DNA from 3 places in the Chelatococcus sp. XZ-Ab1 genome. Region 1 is predicted to be linked to each of the others. Evidence: riboswitches for the same ligand, from Rfam matches in the RefSeq annotation. Region 1 holds a riboswitch; each other region holds the start of a gene.
What was found. A riboswitch is a leader RNA that binds a small molecule or an ion and turns the genes downstream of it on or off. The one in region 1 is predicted to bind cobalamin.

Region 1 (7,330 bases):
CTTCTGCGTTTCTTCCGGATCGGCAAGGAAGCGGCGCGTCTCCTCGAGGAAAGTGGCGAAGGCCGGCTCGTGCGCCAGGAGCACGTGGTTGGCGCTGTCGAGCGCGAGGAAGCGCGCACCCGGCATGCTGGCGGCGAGCGCCTTGCCGTGCTCGAAGGGGATCACCGCGTCGCGGGTGGCATGCATGACGAGCGTCGGCACGCGGATCCGCGGCAGGAGATCCGTCACGTCGATCTCGCCGCCTTCCTCGAAGATCCGGTGCGCCACCTCGGGCGAGACGGTGTCCCGCTGCAGATCGTTGTACCAATCCTTCTGCTCGGGCGTCGCCTCGGGGATGAACATGAAGGTGAACATCTGGCGGAAGACCGGGTCGTCCTGTCCCCAGCCCTCGCGCATCAGGGCACTCATCGCCTCGCGGCGCGCCACCTCGCGCGGGTCCCCGCGCCTGCGCCAGCCCTGGCTGAAGCCGCCGTAGAGCACCATGCCGGCCACGCGCTCGGGATGGCGCGCGGCATAGGCGATCGACGTGGCGCACCCGTGCGAGATGCCGAGCAGGAAGACGCGGCGCAGGCCCGCGGCGTCGATGATGCTCTCGAGATCGGCGATCATCGCCTCGAAGGTGAGATCGGCCGGGTCGCGGTCCGACAGGCCGTTGCCGCGCTGGTCGTAGCGCACCAGCCGGAAATTGGCCGAGAGCCCCTCCATCCAGTGCTTCCACACCGGGCTGTCCCAGTCGCGCTCCAGATGCGACATCCAGTGGGCGGCGCGGACGAGGGGCGGCCCCTGGCCGCTCAGCGCATAGGCCAGCCGCACGCCGTCGGGCGTCGCGCAGCGACGGATTTCCTGGGCCAGCGGCGTGGCTGCGGCCGGGCCCTGCGGCTCCGCCTCCCTCTCCTCGCGGGCCTCGACAGGCGCAGCCTCGCCCTCCCTGGCCTGCCGCGGCTGGACCATCGCGATCCGGCGGGCAGCCTCTCCGAGCCGGCGGATGTCCGTGCGCACCGTCTCGTCGTCGGGCTCGAGGGCCTGCAACATGCGGGCGTGGACGAGCGCGCGCTCCGGCTCGTCCGCCAGACGGTCGATCAGGATGCGCAGGAGACGCAGGCGCGTGACGTCGAGCTCGTCGCCGACGGCGATGCGCCAGGCCTCGAACTCCGGGCAGCGCGGCAGCGAGAGATCGTCGAGGAAGCGGCCGCGGAAGGCGCCGGCGAGCGCCTCCAGGCTTTCGGTGCCGAGCGCTTCGATATCGCGGATGCCGAGGCCGCGCAGCGGCGCCACATCGAGGACCAGACCGTCCTTGTTGAGATAGACCGTGTTGCGGTCGGCCTCCAGAACGCCGCCCTCGCCGTTCTCGACGATCTGGCGGATCTTCGACAGGCTCCAGCGCAGCGCACCGCGCGGGTCGTCCGGGATTTCCCAGAACATCTCGCACAGCCGCTCGCGCCGCTGCGGCCTGTCGGTCATGGCGAGATAGGCCAGCAGCGCCCGCGTCTTGCGCGACGGCGGCAGGGACACGGCCTCGCCGGCGCGAAGGACCGTCAGGTCTCCAAGAACGCGGATATCGAGCGACACGGCATACTGCCTCTACTCGTTTCAAAATGTACCAATTGCGGCGGAGGGCTGAAAGTTATCATTCGGCCAGCGCTGCCGGGATGTGCCGCAGCGCACCCGACGAAACCCGCACCCCGTGCGCCGGAGTGGGAACGCTCGCCGGCTCGGCGGCTCGCCAACACAGTCGAGGAAGGATGGCGCCAAGATATTGACGCTGCCGCTCGCGATCGGCACGCTATCTAGTAGTCATGGTCTCTCGAATCGTCCTGAAACGAGAGCTAAGAGGGAATCCGGTGCGCCGAGCGGCAAGGCCGGAGCTGCCCCCGCAACTGTGAGCGGCGAGCCAATCGTCCATCTCGTGTCACTGGAGCCCGCGGGCTCCGGGAAGGCCGGACGAAGGCGACGATCCGCGAGCCAGGAGACCTACCGTGACTGGAACGAAACGTCCTCGGGCGGGGTGTCCCGGTGGGTCGCTTGGGTCGTCGGGACCACGGCGTGAGCCGTCGACGCCATCCTCGCATCCGCCCGGCCTTTGCGCCCGATAATGGGGTTTGAAGCCGGTGTCTTTGTCCGTGGAAACCGAACGCCATCAACCAGATCAGGTCCGAGAACCCGCATCTGTGGACCGGCGCCTTCCAGGACGAGTTCAGGACGATGCTGAAGCAAGCGGCCGAGAGCGAGGCAGCCTGCGGGACGGGACACCATACCGCGCGGCTTCCTCGGGCTGAACGCGCCGCCGTGCGACCAGCATGCACTTCATCGCCAACCGCTGCTACGCAGCCACCTGTGTATGGCGCGAATGCCGTGCAAACGATCTTGCGCCGGTACCCGGCGTGACATAGTGAATGTTATAACATTTCATTTTGCTGCGACGCGCCCTGCTTTCAGCCATCTGCGCCGCTCCCGCACGGGATGGACGGCAAAACCAGATGGCCTGTTTCCCAAAAAGGACCATGACCTTGCCAACCAGCTTCCTCCGTCCCTTCCTCGGGGCCTGCGGTGCAGCCGCCCTCCTGGCGCTTGCTCCACCTGCCGTCGCCGGGCAGACACAATATCCGCTGACGGTGAAGAACTGCGGCCGTGACATCATCTTTACGCAGGCGCCGACGCGCACGGTTTCCGTCGGCCAAAGCTCGACGGAAATCCTTTACCTCCTTGGCCTTGCGGAGAAGGTCGTCGGTACGGCGGTGTGGCTCGGGCCGGTGATCGAGGGCTACGAGGAGGTCAATGCCACCATCCCGCGGCTCGCCGACAACGATCCGAACTTCGAGAGCGTGCTCGGCGCGAAGCCGGACCTCGTCACGACGCAGTTCCAGTGGCAGATCGGCCCGCAGGGCGTGGTCGCGACGCCCGAGCAGTTCGCCGAGCTCGGCATCCCGGTCTACACCTCCCCGGCCGATTGCATCGGCAAGGACAATTCGAGTGGCGGCGACGGCGTGCGCACCACCAAATTCTCGATGGAGCTGATCTATCAGGAGATCGACGATCTCGCCCGCATCTTCGACGTCAAGGAGCGGGGCGACACGCTGATCGCAAAGCTGAAGGCCCGCGAAGCGGCGGCCCGGCAGAAGATCGCCTCGCTCGGCGGCAAGGTGTCGGCCGTCTTTTGGTTCTCCAGCGCCCAGCTCGACATCGATCCCTATGTCGCGGGGCTGAGCGGCGCACCGGGCTACATCATGGCGACGCTCGGGGTCCGCAACGTCATCGAGAGCAAGGAGGAATGGCCGACGGTCGGCTGGGAGACGATCGCGCGGGCCAATCCGACGGTCCTCGTCGCCGGCCGGATGGACCGGCGCCGCTACCCGGCCGACGACATCACCGTGAAGCTGAAATTCCTCGAGAGCGATCCGGTCACGCGCCTCATGCCGGCGGTGAAGGACGGCCGCGTCATCGTCATGGACGCCCAGGCGATGAACCCGACGATCCGCACGATCGAGGGCATCGAGGTTCTCGCCGATGCGCTCGAGAAAGCCGGTCTCGTCCAGTGACGTCGCTACAGCTGTCCCCGGTCGAAGTTGACGCGGGCCGGACAAGGCCGGCGCTCGCGCCTTTGCGCTTCGTTGCGGATGGACTCGTCGCTGCCGCGATCCTGACGGCCGCGCTCGCGCTCGGCGCGGCCGTGGGCGAGACGTCCATTCCGGTTGAGACGGTGGCCAAGACCGTGGCCAACCGCCTGTGGAGTGCGGGCTATGCACTCGATCCCATCGACGAGGGCATCGTCTGGAACTACCGCATCGCGCGCGCCCTCGTCGCGGCCTGCTGCGGCGCCTCGCTCGCCTTGGGCGGCGTCGTGCTCCAGTCCCTGCTCCGCAACGCGCTTGCCGACCCGTATATCCTCGGCATCTCGGCGGGCGCTTCGAGCGGGGCGGTCGCGGTCGCCATCCTCGGCCTCGGCTCCGGCTTCGTATCGCTGTCGCTCGGCGCCTTCGCCGGAGCGCTCCTCGCCTTCGGCCTCGTCGCGCTGCTCGCGCTCGGGGCCGGACGGGGCCCGGCGGCCATCATCCTCGCGGGGATCGCCGGCTCCCAGCTCTTCAACGCCCTCACCTCCTTCGTCGTCACGAAATCGGCGACGGCCGACCAGGCGCGCGGCATCATGTTCTGGCTGCTCGGCAACCTGTCAGGCGTGCGCTGGCCCGATGTGTCGCTCGCCGTGCCCGTGGCGCTCGGCGGGCTCCTCATCTGCCTCCTCCATGCACGTGCGCTCGATGCCTTCGCCTTCGGCTCCCGGTCCGCGGCATCGCTCGGCGTGCCGGTGAAGCGCGTCTATGCGGTGCTCATCGCCGCCTGTGCCTTCATGACGGCGACCATGGTGAGCATCGTCGGCTCGATCGGGTTTGTCGGGCTCGTCATTCCGCATGCGGCGCGCCTCATCGTCGGCGTGCGGCACGGGCGACTGCTGCCCGCCTCGGCCCTCATCGGCGCAACCTTCATGATCGCGGCGGACGTCCTGTCCCGCACGGTCATTCCCGGGCAGGTCCTGCCCATCGGCGTCATGACGGCGCTCGTCGGGGCGCCCGCCTTTGCGCTGATCCTCATACACAGGCCCGTTGCCCGATGATCTTGAGCGCACAGGATCTCGTCTGGAGAGCCGGACGGCGGGCCATCGTCGACCGAGTGTCGCTCGATGTAACGCCGGGCGAGTTTCTCGGCCTCGTCGGGCCGAACGGTTCCGGCAAGACGAGCCTGATTGCGATGCTCGCAGGCCTGCGCGCGCCGGTCTCGGGCACCGTCACCCTCGCCGGCACGCTCCTCAACCACATGAAACGCCGCGATCTCGCGCGACAAATCGCCCTCGTCGAGCAGCAGGCGGAAACGGCGGAGCGCCTGACGGCCCGCGAAGCCGTCGCGCTCGGCCGCACGCCGCGTCTGAGCGCCCTCTCCCCCTGGTCCTCGCGCGACGACGCGATCGTCGACAAGGCGATGGCGGACGTCGACATGACGCATCTTGCGTCGCGTTCGTGGCAGACCCTGTCCGGCGGCGAGCGCCAGCGGCTCCACATCGCCCGCGCGCTCGCGCAGGAGCCGCGCATCCTCATTCTCGATGAACCGACCAACCACCTCGACGTCGAGCACCAGATCGGTCTGCTCGACCTCGTCCGCTCGCAGGACCTCACCGTGATCGCGGCGCTGCACGACCTCAACCACGCGGCAATGTTCTGCGACCGCATCGCCGTCATGCAGGCCGGCCGCCTCGTTGCGCTAGGCAAACCTGCCGACGTCCTGACGAGCCGGCGCCTCGCCGAGGTCTTCAAGGTCGACGCGAGCGTCGAAATCGATGCCGCCGGCTCCTGCTTCATCCGTTACCGGCACCCTGTCGCGGTGCCGCGCGCGCGGCATGCAGCGTCCTGATCAGTGCCTGGACGCCCGCAGCGGCATGACGTTGGGGCGTCCATCACCGGCCAGGGCGACGGAGGCCTCGACGCCGAAGACCTGGGCCAGCATGGCCTCGTCGATGACGTCGGCCGGGGTGCCGAAGCGCGCGAGCCGGCCGTTGCAGATGACGGCCACCGCATCGGCGAAGCGGGCCGCCATGTTGAGGTCGTGCAGCACGACGAGCGTCGTCAGCCGCCGCGCGACGGTGAGGCGCCGGACGATCTCCAGCACCTCGAGCTGGTGGCGCACGTCGAGCGCGCTGATGGGCTCGTCGAGCATCAGCAGGCGCGGCTCGGCTGCGAGCGCCTGGGCGAGGAACACGAGCTGGCGCTGGCCGCCGCTGAGCTCGCCCAGATAGCGGGCGGCGAGCCGGTGCAGGCCGAGCTCGGACAGGACGGCGTCCACCGCCGCGAGATCGGCCTCCCCGACGCGCAGGCCGAGCCGGCCCAGCCGGCCGAGCAGCACCGTCTCCAGCACCGTCAGCGCGGCGCGTGCGCCGATGTCCTGCGGCATGTAGCCGATGCGCCCCGGCCGCCGGGCCTCGCCGTCGAAGGTGATGGACCCGGCGTGCGGCACGAGGCCGGCCACGGCCTTCACGAGGGAGGACTTGCCCGAGCCGTTCGGCCCGAGAACGGCGAGGATCTCGCCGGGCCCGGCCGAAAGATCGAGCCCGTCGATCACCTGTGTCGGGCCGTAGCGCACGGCGAGATGCGAAATGGCGACTTTCACCAGAAGGCCCTCCGGCAGGACACCGTCAGCCAGACGAAGAAGGGCACGCCGACGAGCGAGGTGACGATGCCGATCGGCACGACCGCGCCCGGCAGCACGGTCTTGCTGGCGATCGAGGCGAGCGACAGGAGAAGCGCACCGAAGAGCGCCGAGGCCGGCAGGAAGCTGCGCTGGTCCTCCCCCATCAGCATGCGCGCCACATGCGGCGCGACGAGGCCGACGAAGCCGATGGTGCCGACGAAGGCCACGGCGACGCCGGTCAGCGCCGAGACGAGGGCGAAGCAGCGCAGGCGCAGCCGCCGCACGTCGACGCCGAGGCCACGGGCCCGCTCGTCGCCGAGCTTGAGGGCCGTGAGCCGCCAGGCGTCGCGCATCAGGCACGGCACGCAGGCGACGAGCACCAGGAGGATGATGGCGAGCTTGCCCCATGTCGCCTTCTGCAGGCTGCCGAACAGCCAGAAGACGATCTGCTGCAGGGCCTCGGGCGAGGCCACGAACTGGAGGAGCGACAGCAACGCCTGGAACAGGAAGAGGAGTGCGATGCCGCCGAGCACCAGCATCTCGGGCGAGGCGTCGCGCGTCTGGCCGATGGCGTAGACGCCGGCGCAGGCGAGCGCGGCGAAGAGGAAGGCCATGACGGGAACGGCATAGGCCTCCGGCACGGGCAGCGCGACGCCGATGACGATGACGAGCGCGGCGCCGAAGCCCGCACCCGCCGAGACGCCGAGCGTATAGCTCGACGCCAGGGGGTTGTTGAGGATGGTTTGCATGATCGCCCCCGAGAGCCCGAGCGCCGCGCCAACGACGAGCGCGACGAAGGCGACGGGCAGCCGGATCGACCACACGATGGCATCGACCGAGCGCTCCACCGCCATACCGGCGAGGGAGCGCACGACATCGGCCGGCGAGAGGAAGGCCGGGCCGGTCGCGACATCGAGGACGAGGCTCGCGACGAGCCCGAGGCTGCCGGCGAGAAGGACCATGGCGCGGCGCCGCGCGATGGCGCCGTGCAGGGCCGCGATGCCTTCGGCCCGGCGTTGCGCCAGCGGCGCGAGGAGCACGTCAGTCATGGCCGTAGTCCAGCATCCAGGTGCCGCTGAAGGGGATCGGCAGGTACTTCTCGTGGTAGTCCCGGAAGGCCCCGACCGGATCGACGTCGGCGAAGGCGGCGGGATAGAGC
Region 2 (7,330 bases), on a different contig from region 1:
TACGGCTTCAGCGCCGGCTACCAGGTGCTTCGGCCGGCCATCACAGCGATGTTCGGCTACGATTTCGTCAATCCGCACAGCGGCTACATGGACATTCTCATCGGCCTTGGCGTCGTCGGGCTCCTCGCCGCTCTCTTCGTCCTCTTCGTTCTCCTTCGCCAGTCCTTGCGTCTCGCCTTGCGGGAGGACGTGGCACGGCTCGGAGCCTTGCGCTGTATGCCTTTCGCCGTCGCTGTCTTCCTGATCGGTGCGAATGTGGTCGAAGCCATGCTGATCGAGAGCCGCGGCTTCGCCACCGCGCTGCTCGCGCTGACCTTCGCGGCCGCGGGTGATGCGGCACGCGGCATCACGGCTACCCGGCGTCGGGCTACGGGGCTGGCCGTTCTGCCCATCCTTTCGGGACAGACGCGATGAGGCGCGCCACGACCCTCCTCCCTGCCGTCGCGCTGGTCGCCGCCGGTCTTGTCATGTTGCGGTCCGAGTGCTGGGCAGTTCGCGCGATGGGAACCCTTGTGCCGGAGTTCGGCGCAAGACAGCTGTCGCGCGTCGCGATCGCTGATTCGCCCGTTCCGGGACCGGTCGGCGGCGTCGAATCGGGCGAGGTTCTGGCCGTTGCCGCACTGGCCTGCGACAGCGAGTGGCTGGCGCTGGTGGCGCGGCGGAGCGGCGAGGAGGCGGAGCGGCAGCGCGGGGCCTGCGCCGATCTGCGCCGGCGCCTCGTGCGGGCCTCGCCCCGTTCGGGCGATGCCTGGCTTGCGCTGGCTGCCACCCACGTGACCGGGGGGCGCCTCGACGACCAGGGCAGGTCTGCCCTCGCCCTGTCGATCCGCACCATGCCTTTCGAGGCGTGGATGGCGGAGCGGCGGGTGCTCTTCGCTTTCGATGCCTTCGACGCCCTCACGCCGGACGAACGCAGGCGCATCGCGGTGGATTTCGCCATCCTCGTGATGTCCGGGCATCGCATGCAGCATATCCTCGCCCGCGCTGCGCTGGACCCGCGGGCCGAGAGAACTGCGCTGGCGCTGGGTGATCTGGCGGGCGCGGAGGTGCGTGCCTGGTTCGCCACCCAACTCGCGCGGCTCGATGCCGCCGAGAAGTGACGCTGTCCACAGGCCGCAGCGCGTCAGCCCGTTTGACACCCGCTCCGGCCGAACCCATATTCGATGGATGATGTTGAAGGTCGTGCCACAGCGCCGTTTCCTGCTTCGCGCGGGTTCTCTCATCGCGGGAATATAGCCCCGGACGCGGTGTGGCCATTGGGCTGCCCGGGTTCGGGGCAGCCGCCGGGCTTCGGCCTGACGACCGCCGGCGTAGGCCGGCCATACACGACATCACACGACAGTCATCCACATCATGCGGCCAGGGCGCCGCGCGCCGGCCGGCCGTAGAGGCGGTCGCGCTGCGAGGGCCGTTCCGCGAGCGGCCTGCCCGTCAGGAAGCGGCACCGGGCCGTCGAACGCTCATCGGGAGGTTATTCCATGTCCGCCGTATCGTCGCGCCGCGCCTTGCGCCGTCCGCCCATCACGGTCTCGCAGGAGGATTTCGACCGGCTTTACGCGCTGGCCGAGGCCGCGGCAGATCGCCAGCCGGAGCTCGCCGAGAATCTCCTGGGCGAACTCGACCGGGCCAAGGTGCTGCCCGCAGGCAAGCTGCGCAGCGCCGTCGTCGCCATGGGCTCGCGCGTCACCTTCGAGGACGAGGTGACCGGCAAGGTGCAGACGGTCGAGCTCGTCTACCCCGGTGAGGCCGATATCGCGGCCGGCCGCATCTCCATCCTGACTCCAATCGGCGTCGCGCTCATCGGCCTCGCCGCCGGCCAGTCGATCTCGTGGGAGACGCGCGGCGGCGAGCGGCGGCAGCTCAAGGTCCACGCCGTCGAGGAGCGGTCGTGAGGCGCCACCGGGCGCCTCGGCGGTGACGCTCGGCAAAAAGCGTGATTGCAAGCGCCTCGTGAAACGGTAATGTGCCGGTGACGGTGCCTCGCTCCCGCGAGGTGAAAAGGGAACGCGGTCGAAAGCCGCGGCTGCCCCCGCAACTGTAGGCGGCAAGCGCCGGGCCGGATGCCACTGGGACCCACGGGTCCCGGGAAGGCGGCCCGGGGACGAGAGCCGCAAGCCAGGAGACCTGCCGTCGCCGATCCACGCGTGAGGCTGCCGGGTGTGGCAGCCAGGGAGATGCACGATGACCGCAGTCGCAACCGCCCGCGTTGCCAGCCGCGCCGAAGCCTTCAAGGCGGCGCTTCTCGCCTTCGTCCTCGGCACGGGCCTCGTCTTCGTGACGGGCTTCGCCCATCCCGACACCATCCACGATGCCGCCCACGACACGCGCCACGCCCTGAGCTTCCCCTGCCACTGACGGGCAATGCTTCAACGCGTGCTCGCGGTCGGCCTTGTGGCCGGCCTCGTTGCCGGGCTTGCGGTTGCGGTCCTGCAGCATTTCACCACGACGCCGCTGATCCTGGCGGCGGAGGTCTATGAGGTCGAGGCCGAGCAGCAGGCCGGTGGCCTGCTGGTGCCGGCCAATATCATCCTCGCTCACGGCGGCCACGGCGCCGGTGCTGCCGCATCGGGCGGTGAGGCCGGCTTCGATGCCGGCAGGACCTTGCTGACCGGGCTTACCACGATCGTCACGGCCGTCGGCTTCGCCCTCGTCATCCTCGCCGCCATGATCGCGGCAGGCGGGCGCATCGACGAGCGCCGGGCCCTCGGCTTCGCCTTCGCCGCCTTCCTCGCCGCCGGGCTTGCACCGGCCCTTGGCCTCGCGCCGGAACTGCCCGGCAGCGCCGCCGCGCCGCTGCTGGCGCGGCAGGTCTGGTGGATCGCGACGGCGGCGCTGACCGCGGGCGGCCTGTGGCTGTTCGTGCACCACGGCGCGTTCTGGGCCCGAGCTATCGCCCTTGCCATGATCGCGGCGCCGCACGTCGTCGGCGCGCCGCATCCGGCCGCCTACGAGAGCCGCGTGCCGGCCGAACTCGCCGCCCAGTTCGCCGCCACCTCGCTTGCCGTCCAGGCGGTGCTGTGGCTGTTGACCGGGCTCCTCGTCGGTCTCCTCTGGCAGCATCTGGCCCGCCGGGCGGGTGAGGCGTGATGGCGGCGCCCGACGTCACCGTCTTCGTCTGCGTCTCCTGCCGGCGGCGCGCCGACAATGCCGTCGGCTTCGATGAGCCGGGCCGCGTGCTCGCCGAGCGCCTCGCCGACCGGCTGGCCGATGACGCGCCCGGCGCCGCGGTGGTGCCGGTCGAGTGCCTCGCCGTCTGCAACCGCCCCTGCACGGTGGCGCTCGTCGGTGACGGCAAGTGGACCTATCTCGTCGGTGACCTCGACAACGAGGCCCATCTCGACGACATCGCCGCTGCCGCACGGGCTTATGGCGCCACCGAGAACGGCATCATCGCCTGGAAGGAGCGGCCGCTGCCCTTCCGTAAGGGCGTCGTCGCGCGCGTGCCGCCCCTGGCCTTTCGCCCGCAGACGCCGACGCCGGCCCTGAGCGGCAGCGATGCGCTGACGCAGGACTAGCCGCGCCGCTCCTGGCGCAGCCCCCGATTTTCTTGTGCCGCCGTGATGCGGCAGACTGGACCGACAGATGCAAGCGACCCTTCCAGCAACGACGGCCAAGGTGCCGTGTACCATCGTCACCGGCTTCCTTGGCGCGGGCAAGACGACCCTCGTGCGCCGCATCCTCGAGGGCGGCCACGGCCGGCGCATTGCCGTCATCGTTAACGAATTCGGCGACGTCGGCTTCGACGGCTCGTTCCTTTCCGGCTGCGGCATCGCCGGCTGCCCGGAGGAGGCGGTGGTGGAGCTGCCCAACGGCTGCCTGTGCTGCACGGTGGCGGATGACTTCGTGCCGGCGCTCGACCGGTTGCTCGCCATTGAGCCGGCGCCCGACCACATCGTCATCGAGACCTCGGGCCTCGCCCTGCCCAAGCCGCTCGTCAGCGCCTTCAACTGGCCGCAGATCCGCTCGCGCGTCACCGTCGACGGCGTCGTCGCCGTGGTCGACGGGCCGGCCGTGGCGGAGGGGCGCTTTGCCGACGATCCCGCCGCGCTGGCGGCGCAGCGTGCGGCGGACGAGACGCTCGACCACGACAATCCGCTCGAGGAGGTGTTCGAGGACCAGATTCTGTGCGCCGACCTCATCGTGCTCAACAAGACGGACCTGATGAGCTCGGCCGAGATCGAGGCCGTGTCAGCACAGATTGCCAGCGAACTGCCGCGCGCGGTCAAGATCGTGCCGGCGGCCAACGGCGCCATCGACGCGCGCGTGCTGATCGGCCTCGGCGCGGCGGCGGAGAACGACCTTGCCGCCCGTCCGTCGCACCATGACGACATCGGCGAGCACGACCACGACGACTTCGAGAGCGCTGTCTTCCCGGTGGCCGATGTCGATTCGCCCGAGGAGATCGCCCGGCGCGTCGCCGCCGCGGGCGCGGTGGATGGCGTCCTGCGCATCAAGGGTTTCCTCGCGCTGCCGGACAAGCCCATGCGGCTCGTGGTGCAGGCGGTGGGATCCCGAGTAGGCCATCATTTCGACCGGGCATGGAAGCCGGGTGAGGAGCGCGCGGGCCGGCTCGTCGTCATAGGCCTCAAGGGCTTCGACCAGGCTGCGGTGGCGGGCGCGCTCGCCGGGTGAGGGACGCGCGGGCCCGCCGGCCCGCGTGAGAGGTGAGGGACGGAGGCAATGCACCTCCTCGCGACGACATCCGTGACGCTCGACGAGGCGAACGAGGCGGTGGATGTCGCCCAGTCGCCGGGCGACATTGTCGTGCTCTCCTTCGCCGACAGCGACCTTGCGCTCGTCGCGGCCGCCCATGCCCGTCTCGCCCATGCTCGCTCCGGCAGCGACTTTCCCAGCCTGCGCCTCGCCGACCTCAAGCGGCTGCGCCATCCCCTGTCGGTCGACCTCTACGTCGATCAGGTGGCGGCGAAGGCGCGTTTCGTCCTGGTGCGTTGCCTCGGCGGCGTCGACTACTGGCGCTACGGCCTCGAGCGCCTGTCACAGCTCGCGCGGGAGACGGGCTTGATGCTCGCGGCGGTGCCCGGCGAACCGCGGCCCGACCCTGCGCTCATGGCGCTCTCCAGCGCCTCGCCGGACCTGCTGCGCGCGCTCCATGCCGATTTCTCGGCCGGCAGCGAGGCAGCGATGCAGGCAATGCTCGGCCGCATCGCCGCCGCCCTCGGCCATGAAGCGGCGAGCGAGACCGCGTCTGCACCGCCGGCGCCGCTGCCGCCGCTCGTCGCCTGGTCGGCGGAGGGCGGGGCCGTGGAGCCCGTGGCGGCGCTCGCAAGCCTGCCGGCGGACCGGCCGGTCGTGCCGCTCCTCTTCTATCGTTCGGCGCTCGCGGCCGGGGATGTCGCGCCGGTCGCAGCCCTTGCCGAAGCCCTGGCCGTGCGTGGCCTCGCGCCGCTGCCGCTGGCGCTCACCAGCCTGAAGGACCCTGCCGTCGCCGAGCCGCTGCGCCGGCTCCTCGCGTTGCGCCCGCCCGCCGTGATCGTCGCGCTGACGGGCTTTTCGGCGCGGGACGATGCCGGCTTCGTCCTCGACGCGGCCGGGGTGCCCGTCATCCAGGCGATCGTCTCGGGCAGCACGCGCGAGGCCTGGGCGGAGGCGCCGGCCGGCCTCGCCGCGGCGGATCTTGCCATGCAGGTCGTGCTGCCGGAGGCGGACGGGCGCCTCATCGGCCGCGCCGTCGCCTTCAAGGAATGGGCGCTCGACGTGCCCGCGGCCGATTTCGTCGGCCGGCGCAAGGTCGCCGATCCGGAGGGAGTGGCGGCGGTCGCGGACCTTGCCGCCCGCTGGGCGCGCCTTGCCGCGACGCCGCGCGGCGAGCGGCGCCTTGCCTTCGTCCTGTCCGACTATCCTGCCCGTGCCGGCCGCGCCGGCTATGCCGTTGGGCTCGACACGCCGGCGAGCCTCTGCGCCATCTTCGACGATCTCGCCGCGGTCGGCTTCGACACACGCCGCAGCTTCGATGTGGCCGACGTGATGCCGCGGCTGACGGGCGCCGTGCCTCCCTCCCCCCGCTTGCGGGGGGAGGGGGCCAGGGGGCACCCGGTCGCCGCGGCTGATCTCTCCCGAGATTCGGCGGCCCCCGGCGAAGCGCTCCTGTCCCTTGCCGATTACCGCGCCTGGTTCTCCGCCCTGCCCGCCGCGCTGCAGGCGGAGGTTCTGGACCGCTGGGGCGCGCCTGAATCGGACCCCGCCTGTCGCGACGGCCATTTCGTCTTCCCCGTGCTGCGCGCGGGCAAGGCGCTTGCCGCCCTGCAGCCGGGCCGCGGCCTGCCTGACGCCGACAGGAAGGCGTTGCATCACGCGCCGGACGTGCCGCCCTGCCACGGCTATCTCGCCTTCTATCTGGCGCTCAGGCGCTCCGGCGTCGATGCCCTCGTCCATCTCGGCACGCACGGCACCATGGAATGGCTGCCGGGCAAGGCCGTAGCGCTATCGGGCGTCTGCTGGCCGCAGGTGGTGACGGGCGACCTGCCGGTGATCTATCCCTTCATCGTCAACGATCCCGGCGAGGCGGCGCCCACCAAGCGGCGTATCGCGGCCCTGACGCTCGGCCATCTCACGCCGCCGCTCGCCATCGGTGGACTCCACGGCGAGGCGGCCGGACTGCGCGACCTCGTGGAGGAATATGCCGGCGCACAGGTGCTCGACCCGCGCCGGGCGACACTCCTTGCCGAGGACATCCTGTCGCGTGCCGAAGCCGCCGGCCTCGCCGCCGAGTGCGGCATCGTCCCGGGCATGGGGATGGCGGAGGCGCTGAGCGCGCTCGATGCGCATCTTTGCGATCTCGCCGAAGTTTCGTTCGCCGCGGGACTGCACGTCTTCGGCCGCAGCCCCGCGGCACCTGAGCGGGCGCGTCTTCTGGCCGAGATCGCCGGGCTCGACGAACCGGAGGCCGCGCGCGTGGCCGAGGCTGTCGCGGCGAGCGGCGCGGCCGAGCGTGAGGCACTCGTCGCCGCGCTCGACGGGCGTTTCGTGCCGCCGGGCCCATCGGGATCGCCTGCCCGCGGGCAGGTGGAGGTGCTGCCCACCGGCCGCAACATGACGACGCTCGATCCGCGCGCCGTCCCCACCCCGGCTGCCACCCGGCTCGGCGAGCGCGCCGCCGCCGAAGTGGTCCGCCGCCATCTGCAGGAGACGGGCGACTGGCCGCGCCGCATCGTCATGGACCTGTGGGCCTCGCCCACCATGCGCACCGGCGGTGAGGACATCGCCCACGCGCTGGCGCTGATGGGCGCGAAGCCGGAGTGGGACCATGCCTCCGGCCGTGTCGGCGGCTTCACCATCCTGCCTCTGGCGCTGCTCGACCGGCCGCGCGTCG
Region 3 (7,330 bases), on a different contig from region 1:
GGGGGCGAGCCTGTCCTTCTCGTGCGCCGCGGAATAGCGCGCGTCGACGAGAACGAGCGTCGGCGCGATGACGAGGCCCGGCGCGGGCGTCAAGGTGAGGCCGATGCGCGCGGCGTTCTCCGGTCTGCGGGCGAGCCTGAGGTCGGTGGTGCGGTCGATGGCGACAAGGTTCGTATAGGCGATGTCGAGCCCAAGCCTCCCGGGAATGAGCTCGGCCTTCGCCGCCAGTTCGAAGCCGCTGGTCTCGGCCCGCGCCACATTGACGTAGCAACCAAAGGGCTGGTCCGGCCGGCAGGACGGATCGCTCTGGAAATTGATGAGATCGCGCAAGCGGTTGAGGAACAGCGTGCCGGAAAGGGTGAGCCGCCCGTCGAACAGCTTCTGGTCGATGCCGGCGTCGATGCCGAAGGAGCGCTCCGGGCTGAGCGCCGCATTGCCGTAGAGCGGATCGAGGCGCTGGTAGAGCGTCGGAGCCTTGGCGCCCGTCCCGGCGCTTGCGCGCAGCACGGTGCCGCTCTCCGCGATGTCGTAGGCGAGGGTGGCGCGCCAGGTGGCGAAGCGGTCCGCCCCCTCGATGTCGTCAATGCGCCCGCCGAGCGACAGGTTCAAGTGCTCGGCGAGGGCGATCTGGTGCAGGGCGAAGAGCGAGCGGGTGGTCTGGGCGGCATCGTCGAGCGTCGTGCGTAGGCCGGGCACCGGCAGCACCGGCTGGCTCGTGCTCGTCAACGTCTCGCGTTCCACCTGGCCGCCGAAGGTAAGGAGGCCGAAGGCATCAAGCGAGAGATCGCCCTGATAGGAGGCGCCGACGCGCCCGCCGACATAGCCATCCTTCGACCAGTCCGTCACCGGCGCTGCCGTGCTGCCGTAATAGCTGATGGAGCGATAGTCGCGCTCGGTGCGGTTGGCATAGACGAGAAAGGTGTTCTTCAGCCGCCGGTCGAAGGCGTGGACGGTCGCCCTGGCATGGACCTGCCCGAGGCGCTGGACGCTCGACGACGGGGTGTCGGGAAAGGCTCCGAAGGCCGCGTCGTATTGCGTGGCATTGACATAGGCCGAGCCGCCGACGTCGAAGGCGACGTCTTCGCTCGGCGAGAAGCCGAAGCGCGCGGAGAGGCCGAAGCGGCGCGCGCCGTCGTTCTCCAGCGGCCATGGGTGCCGGGCGCGGAGGCGGCCGATGCGGTGGCCCCAGCGCGAGAAGCCGGCGGTGTCGTAGCCGTTGAGCGAGATGGCATAGTTGAAGCGCGGATCGCCGCCGGACACGGCGGCCTGCACCCCCCTGCTGCCGTAACTGCCGCCCTCGGCGGCGATGGCTGCGCGCGGCTCGCCGCGGCCCTTGCGGGTGATGATGTTGACGACGCCGCCCATCGCGTCCGAGCCGTAGAGGGCCGATTGGGGGCCGCGCAGCACCTCGATGCGCTCGATGCCGGTCGGCACCAGCAACGAGAAGTCGAACTGGCCGTTGCCGGTGGACGGATCATTGACGCGCACGCCGTCGATCAGCACCAGGGTCTGGCCCGGCTCGCCGCCGCGCAGGCGCACAGAGGCGGTGGCGCCCGTGCCGCCACTCTCGGTGAGGTCGAGGCCGGGCACGCGGCGCAGGGCCTCGTTGAGCGTGCGAGCGCCCGCGCGGGCGATCTCCTCGCCGGTAATGACGGTAACGGCGCTGCCGCTGCGGGCAATGGCCTGCGGGCCGCGCGTCGCCGTGACGACGATCTCGCGCAGGGCTATCTCGTTGCTGGCGGCATCGGTGGCGGCAAGGATGAGGGAAGACAAAAGGAAGATACCGCCGGAGAGCGTCCGGCGGCCGGCGGAACCGGCCATGAAAACCTCCATTCCGCCCCTCCGGCGGATGTCAGGGTTGCCTCGCGCGCTGGCCGGTCTCCTGGCTTGCGGGTCCCTGCGGCGATTCGGCCTTCCCGGTGCCCGATGGCCCCAGTGGCTTCGTCGAATCGCCGCTCGCCGCTCACAGTTGCGGGGGCAGCCACGGTCTTGCACCGCGTTCCCGTTTCACCCCGCTGCGGCGGGGCACCAACGCAGGGCCTCTTTACGCAGACCGCGGCTCGGCCGCAAGCACGCGGAGCGGATACACCGCCCGTGCATTTGCGCCGGCGCAAGGAGCGCCGTAAGGCTGCGGCCGAGATTGCGCCCGTAAGGGCAGGCAAGGACATGAGGATATGAGGACGGCTGTCGCGTTCGCGATCGTGCTTGCAACAGGGCTCGGCCTTGGGCCGGCTTCCGGCAGCAGCGAGCCGGAGCGCCTCTCTCCTCCCTCCCCCCACGCAGTGGTGGGGAGGGCCGGGGTGGGGGGCGGTTCCGCCGGCGGGCGTTCGACGATTGCAGGTGGTGTGTCCGTCGGCCCGGAAGGCTTCCGGCCTGCACCCGCCGGCCCCCCACCCCTGACCCCTTCCCGCCGCGAGCGGGGGGAGGGGGATATGGTGCGCCTCGCCGCGGCCGGCCGATCGGAAACCGTGCCGTCCGTTGTCCGCTACACCGAAACGCCTCCGGCGCGGGTCGTCTCGCTCAACCTGTGCGCCGACCAACTCCTGCTGGCACTCGCCGACCGCGGCCAGATCGCCTCGCTCAGCCCCCTGTCGCGCGATGAGGATTATTCCTTCCTCGCGGGGCTGGTTGATGACCTTCCGGTCAACGGCGGCACGGGGGAGGAGATCCTTGTCGGCGAGGCGGACCTCGTGCTCAGTGGCCGGTACGGGACGCGCGTCAAGCGCGAGCTTTTGGAGCGCCACGGCGTGGAGCTGATGGTGCTCGACCCCTGGCGCGACATCGCCGGGGGGCGCGAGCAGCTCAGGGCCGTTGCGGCCCGGCTCGGCCATCCGGAGCGCGGCGCGGCGCTTGCCGCCGAGATCGAGGCGGCGCTCGCGCGTACCAGGGGCATCGCACGGCGCCCGGCCACCGCGCTCGTTCTCTACCGGCGCGGCTATGTGCCGGGGGAACGCTCGCTCGTCGGCGAACTCCTCGGCCACATGGGCCTTCAGCCGATGCAGGCCCGCCTCGGCCTGACGCAGGGCGGCCTCGTGCGCCTCGAGCAACTCGTCATGGACCCGCCGGACTTCGTGGTGATGGACGAGGCCGATGCCCGCGCCATCGACAACGGCACGGCCTTTCTCGTCCACCCGGCGCTTGCCCGCGTGCTGCCGCCCGAGCGGCGCCTCTTCCTGTCCGACAGGCTCACCATCTGCGGCGGGCCGTCGACGCCGGCCGCCATCGAGGCGCTTGCGGCCGAGGTGCGTGCCAAGGTGAACGGGGAGCGTTAGCGGATCGACTCGCCGCCTCGCTCCTGCGCGATGGCGAGGAGTGCGGCGACGTCCATGTGCCGGCCGACATGGGCGGCGAGCCTGTCGAGGGCTTCCTCGATGCTGCGCTCGTAGGCGAGGCTGGCGCGGAAGGTGCCGCCGCTCGCCTGGGCGAGGAAGACCCGGCGGAAGTCGTCGGCGGCGAACATGCCGTGCAGATAGGTGCCGATGACGAGCCCGTCCGGCGACATGGCCCCTTCGCGTTCGCCGGCGACGCGAAAGGGCGCGCGCACGCAATCGGGCCCTTCGCTGCGGCCGAGGTGGATCTCGTAAGCGGTGACCGCATAGCCCGTCCCTGCATGGACGGCCTCGACCGGCCGCACCGTCTTATCGCCCGTCAGGACCGTGTCGATGTCGAGAAGGCCGAGCCCCGGCACGACACCGGCCGTGCCCTCGATGCCCTCGGGATCGGCGATGGTGCGGCCGAGCATCTGGTAGCCGCCGCACAGGCCCACGACGCGCCGGCCGCGGCGCACATGGGCGAGGATGTCGATGTCCCAGCCCTCGTCCCTGAGATGGGCGAGGTCGGCGATGGTCGCCTTCGAGCCCGGCAGGACGATGAGGTCGGCATCGGACGGGATCGGCCGGCCGGGCGGCACGAGGACGAGGGAGACGCCCTCCTCCAGCCTGAGCGGGTCGAGATCGTCGAAATTGGCGATGCGCGGCAGGACGGGGGCGGCGACGAGGAACGTGTCGCCAGGCTTGCGGCCGGTGCCGGTGAGGTCGAGCGCATCTTCCGCGGGCAGCCGGCTCGCCTCCGGAAGCCAGGGCAGCAGGCCGAGCGGCTGCCAGCCGGTGCGTTCGGCGATCGCCGTCATGCCCGCGGCGAAGAGGGCGGGGTCGCCGCGGAACTTGTTGACGAGGAAGCCGCGCACCATGGCCCGGTCGGCCTCGTCGAGCACGGCATGGGTGCCGACGAGGCTGGCGATGACGCCGCCGCGGTCGATGTCGCCGACGAGCACCACCGGCACGTCGGCCTCGGTGGCGAAGCCCATGTTGGCGATGTCGCCGGCGCGCAGGTTGATCTCGGCCGGGCTGCCCGCGCCCTCGACGATGACGAGGTCGGCCCCCTCGCAGACCTTGGCGAAGCTGCCGAGCACGAAGGGCATCAGCGCCTTGCGCCGGCCGGTGAAGTCGCGTGCATCGAGATGGCCGTGGCGCCGGCCCTGCACGATGAGCTGGGAGCCGCGGTCGCTCTCGGGCTTCAGCAGCACCGGGTTCATGTGCACGGTAGGCTCGGCGCGGGCGGCCCGCGCCTGCAGCGCCTGGGCGCGGCCGATCTCGCCGCCGGCCACTGCAGCGGCGTTGTTCGACATGTTCTGCGCCTTGAAGGGGCGCACGGTGAGCCCGCGGCGGGCAAAGAGGCGGCACAGGCCCGCGACGATCAGCGACTTGCCGACGTTGGAGCCGGTGCCCTGGAGCATCACCGCGGGCGTTACCATCAGAATTCGATACCTTCCTGTGCCTTCACCCCAGCGGCGAAGTGATGCTTGACGAGCCCCGCTTCCGTGACGAGATCGGCGGCGGCGACCATCTCCGGCTTGGCGTTGCGACCGGTGACGACCACGTGCAGATCCGACCGCCGCGCCGTGAGCGTCGCCACCACCGCGTCGAGCGGCAGGTAATCATAGCGCAGGGCGATGTTGAGTTCGTCGAGAATGACCAGGCGGACGTCGTCCCGCGCCATCAACTCCTTCGCCTTGTCCCACGCGCGCGAGGCGGCGGCGATGTCGCGGGCCTTGTCCTGCGTCTCCCAGGTGAAGCCCTCGCCCATGCTGTGCCATTCGACGAGGTCGGAAAAGCGCTCCATGGCGCGGCGCTCGCCCGTCTCCCAGCTGCCCTTGATGAACTGGACGACGCCCACCTTCCAGCCGTGGCCGAGCGCCCGCAGCATGAGGCCGAAGGCGGCGGTGGACTTGCCCTTGCCGGGGCCGGTGTTGACGATGAGGAGGCCCTTCTCGCGTGTCTTTGCCGCCACCTCCGCATCCTGCACCGCCTTGCGCTTCACCATCTTCTCGCGATGGCGGGCGGCTTCCTCGGGGGAGATGGCGGTCATCGGTCGCGTCCCTTCACGGTGAGCGGTAGGCCGGCGACCACGAGGGTGACCTGGTCGACGACGGCGGCAAGGCGTTGGTTGAGGAGGCCGGCATGGTCGCGGAAGCGGCGGGCGAGCGCATTGTCCGGCACGATGCCGAAGCCGACCTCGTTGGCGACGAGGACGAGCGGCCGCCTTCGGCGGGCTACCGCCTCCGTTAGTTGCCGGCAAGCGGTCTCGACATCCTCGTCCGAGAGCATGATGTTGGTGAGCCAGAGGGTCAGGCAGTCGACGAGGACGGGCGCGCCCTCCGGCGCCGCGGCGATGGCCGCGACGAGGGCGCGAGGCGCCTCCACAGTCCGCCATTGGGGTTCCCTGTCATGACGGTGGCGGGCAATGCGCTCCAACATCTCGGCGTCGCGCGCCTCGGCAGTGGCTATATAGATCCACGGTCCCGGCATCGCCCTGACCAGCGCCTCGGCATGGCGGCTCTTGCCCGAGCGGGCGCCGCCGAGGACGAGATGGGCGATGGGGAGGTCCGTGTCCTGCATGGTTCCGGCATGCCACGGCGGCCCGGCGGCGGCAACAGGCAATCGCGGCAAGAAAAAAGGGCCCCGGCGGGCCCTTCTTCCAGCGTCGATGCGCCGCGACTCAGACGGCGGTCGAGATCCACTTGGACAGTTCGCTCTTCGGCAGGGCACCGACCTTCTGGCCGGCGAGCTTGCCGTCCTTGAACATCATGAGGGTCGGGATCGAGCGGATGCCGAACTGGGCGGCTGTGTTCGGGTTCTCGTCGACGTTGAGCTTGACGACCTTGACCTTGCCGGCCATCTCGGTGGCGATTTCCTCGAGCGCGGGCGCGATCATGCGGCAGGGTCCGCACCATTCGGCCCAGAAATCGACGACGACGGGCTCTGCGGACTTCAGGACATCGGCCTCGAAGCTCGCATCTGTCACCTTCGCAGTCGCCATGATGAGTTCCTTTCCATATGCGCGGCGCAGTCTGCGCAGCAAGTCGATTCGAACGTAGGAAGGCCCCCCGTTCCGGTCAAGGCAACTTGTGTGCGTGCCCACACGTTGACGCTAGATCTGGTGGCACCCTGGCCGTTCACAACACCGGGATCCGGCCGAGCGCGGCGGCGAGCGCCTCGCCGGGAACCTCCAGCACACGCGGCCCGGCGGTGTAGACGAGAAGGGCCCTGAGGCTGCGTCCGGGGAAGATGTCCGCAAGCAGCGCCGCATAGACGGCGAGCTGCACGACATGCGCCTCGGGCACCGCCGCGAGATCCGCCGGAGGGCGGACGCTCGTCTTGAAATCGGCGAAGACGACGGTCTCGTCGCTCACCACGAGCCGGTCGATCTGTCCCGAGACGGCGCGCCTCGTGCTGCCGACAGCGATCTCGCCGGCAACGGCGACCTCGGCGCGCGCGTCAGGGCCAAAGAGGGGCGCGAGCGCCGGCTCGTCGAGAAGGGCGAGGGCCTGGGCGACAACGCCGGCCCGCTTCGCCTCGTCGAGGCGCCCGGCCCGCGCGGCGACGAATCGCTCGGCCGCCGTCCGGCGCGCCGCGGCAGGCAGGCCGGGCAGATGCTCGACGAGCTGGTGTACGAGCGTGCCGGCAAGGCGCGCGTCGGCGGCGAAGGGCCCGTCACCCGGACGGTGCGGCCTGTCGGCGGCGGCGAGCGCGCTCGAGGGGCTGAGCGGCGGCGGCGCCTCCGGCTCCGCAGGCGCCGGCCGATCGAGCCAATCGGGCATGGCGATGCCGGCGCTATCCTCGGCGGAGGCCGGCGCGGCTGCGAGAGCGTCGAGGGGGCCGCTTCGCCAGCGCTGGACCCTCAGGCCGTCCACCTCGACCTCTTCCAGCCGACCCTCCAGGCCGCGGCGGATCATGCGAGTCCAGCACATGGCGGGCAGCTCGGGCCAGTTGCCGTCCTTGCCGCGCTTGCCGTTGCTATAGGAAGCGACGACGAACCGGTCCTTCGCGCG

Region 2: another riboswitch for cobalamin. It lies ahead of P2T65_RS12475 (CbtB-domain containing protein); the one in region 1 lies ahead of P2T65_RS08270 (ribonucleotide-diphosphate reductase subunit beta).
Region 3: another riboswitch for cobalamin. It lies ahead of P2T65_RS06470 (TonB-dependent receptor); the one in region 1 lies ahead of P2T65_RS08270 (ribonucleotide-diphosphate reductase subunit beta).

The regions. Positions count from the first base shown of each region.
Region 1 covers NZ_JARKII010000004.1:100,812-108,141, reverse strand. The annotation lists gene P2T65_RS08275 (alpha/beta fold hydrolase) at 1-1,569, opposite strand, end outside; cobalamin riboswitch at 1,781-1,994, shown strand; partial or broken gene P2T65_RS08270 (ribonucleotide-diphosphate reductase subunit beta) at 2,131-2,315, shown strand; gene P2T65_RS08265 (ABC transporter substrate-binding protein) at 2,502-3,536, shown strand; gene P2T65_RS08260 (iron ABC transporter permease) at 3,599-4,606, shown strand; gene P2T65_RS08255 (ABC transporter ATP-binding protein) at 4,603-5,397, shown strand; gene P2T65_RS08250 (ABC transporter ATP-binding protein) at 5,398-6,150, opposite strand; gene P2T65_RS08245 (iron ABC transporter permease) at 6,147-7,220, opposite strand; gene P2T65_RS08240 (ABC transporter substrate-binding protein) at 7,213-7,330, opposite strand, start outside.
Region 2 covers NZ_JARKII010000007.1:207,747-215,076, forward strand. The annotation lists gene P2T65_RS12460 (O-antigen ligase family protein) at 1-414, shown strand, start outside; gene P2T65_RS12465 (hypothetical protein) at 411-1,100, shown strand; gene rnk (nucleoside diphosphate kinase regulator) at 1,479-1,892, shown strand; cobalamin riboswitch at 1,957-2,147, shown strand; gene P2T65_RS12475 (CbtB-domain containing protein) at 2,182-2,355, shown strand; gene P2T65_RS12480 (CbtA family protein) at 2,362-3,087, shown strand; gene P2T65_RS12485 (DUF1636 domain-containing protein) at 3,087-3,515, shown strand; gene cobW (cobalamin biosynthesis protein CobW) at 3,583-4,632, shown strand; gene cobN (cobaltochelatase subunit CobN) at 4,681-7,330, shown strand, end outside.
Region 3 covers NZ_JARKII010000003.1:122,146-129,475, reverse strand. The annotation lists gene P2T65_RS06470 (TonB-dependent receptor) at 1-1,821, opposite strand, end outside; cobalamin riboswitch at 1,855-2,048, opposite strand; gene P2T65_RS06465 (ABC transporter substrate-binding protein) at 2,433-3,272, shown strand; gene P2T65_RS06460 (cobyric acid synthase) at 3,269-4,753, opposite strand; gene cobO (cob(I)yrinic acid a,c-diamide adenosyltransferase) at 4,753-5,367, opposite strand; gene cobU (bifunctional adenosylcobinamide kinase/adenosylcobinamide-phosphate guanylyltransferase) at 5,364-5,897, opposite strand; gene trxA (thioredoxin) at 5,998-6,318, opposite strand; gene addA (double-strand break repair helicase AddA) at 6,455-7,330, opposite strand, start outside.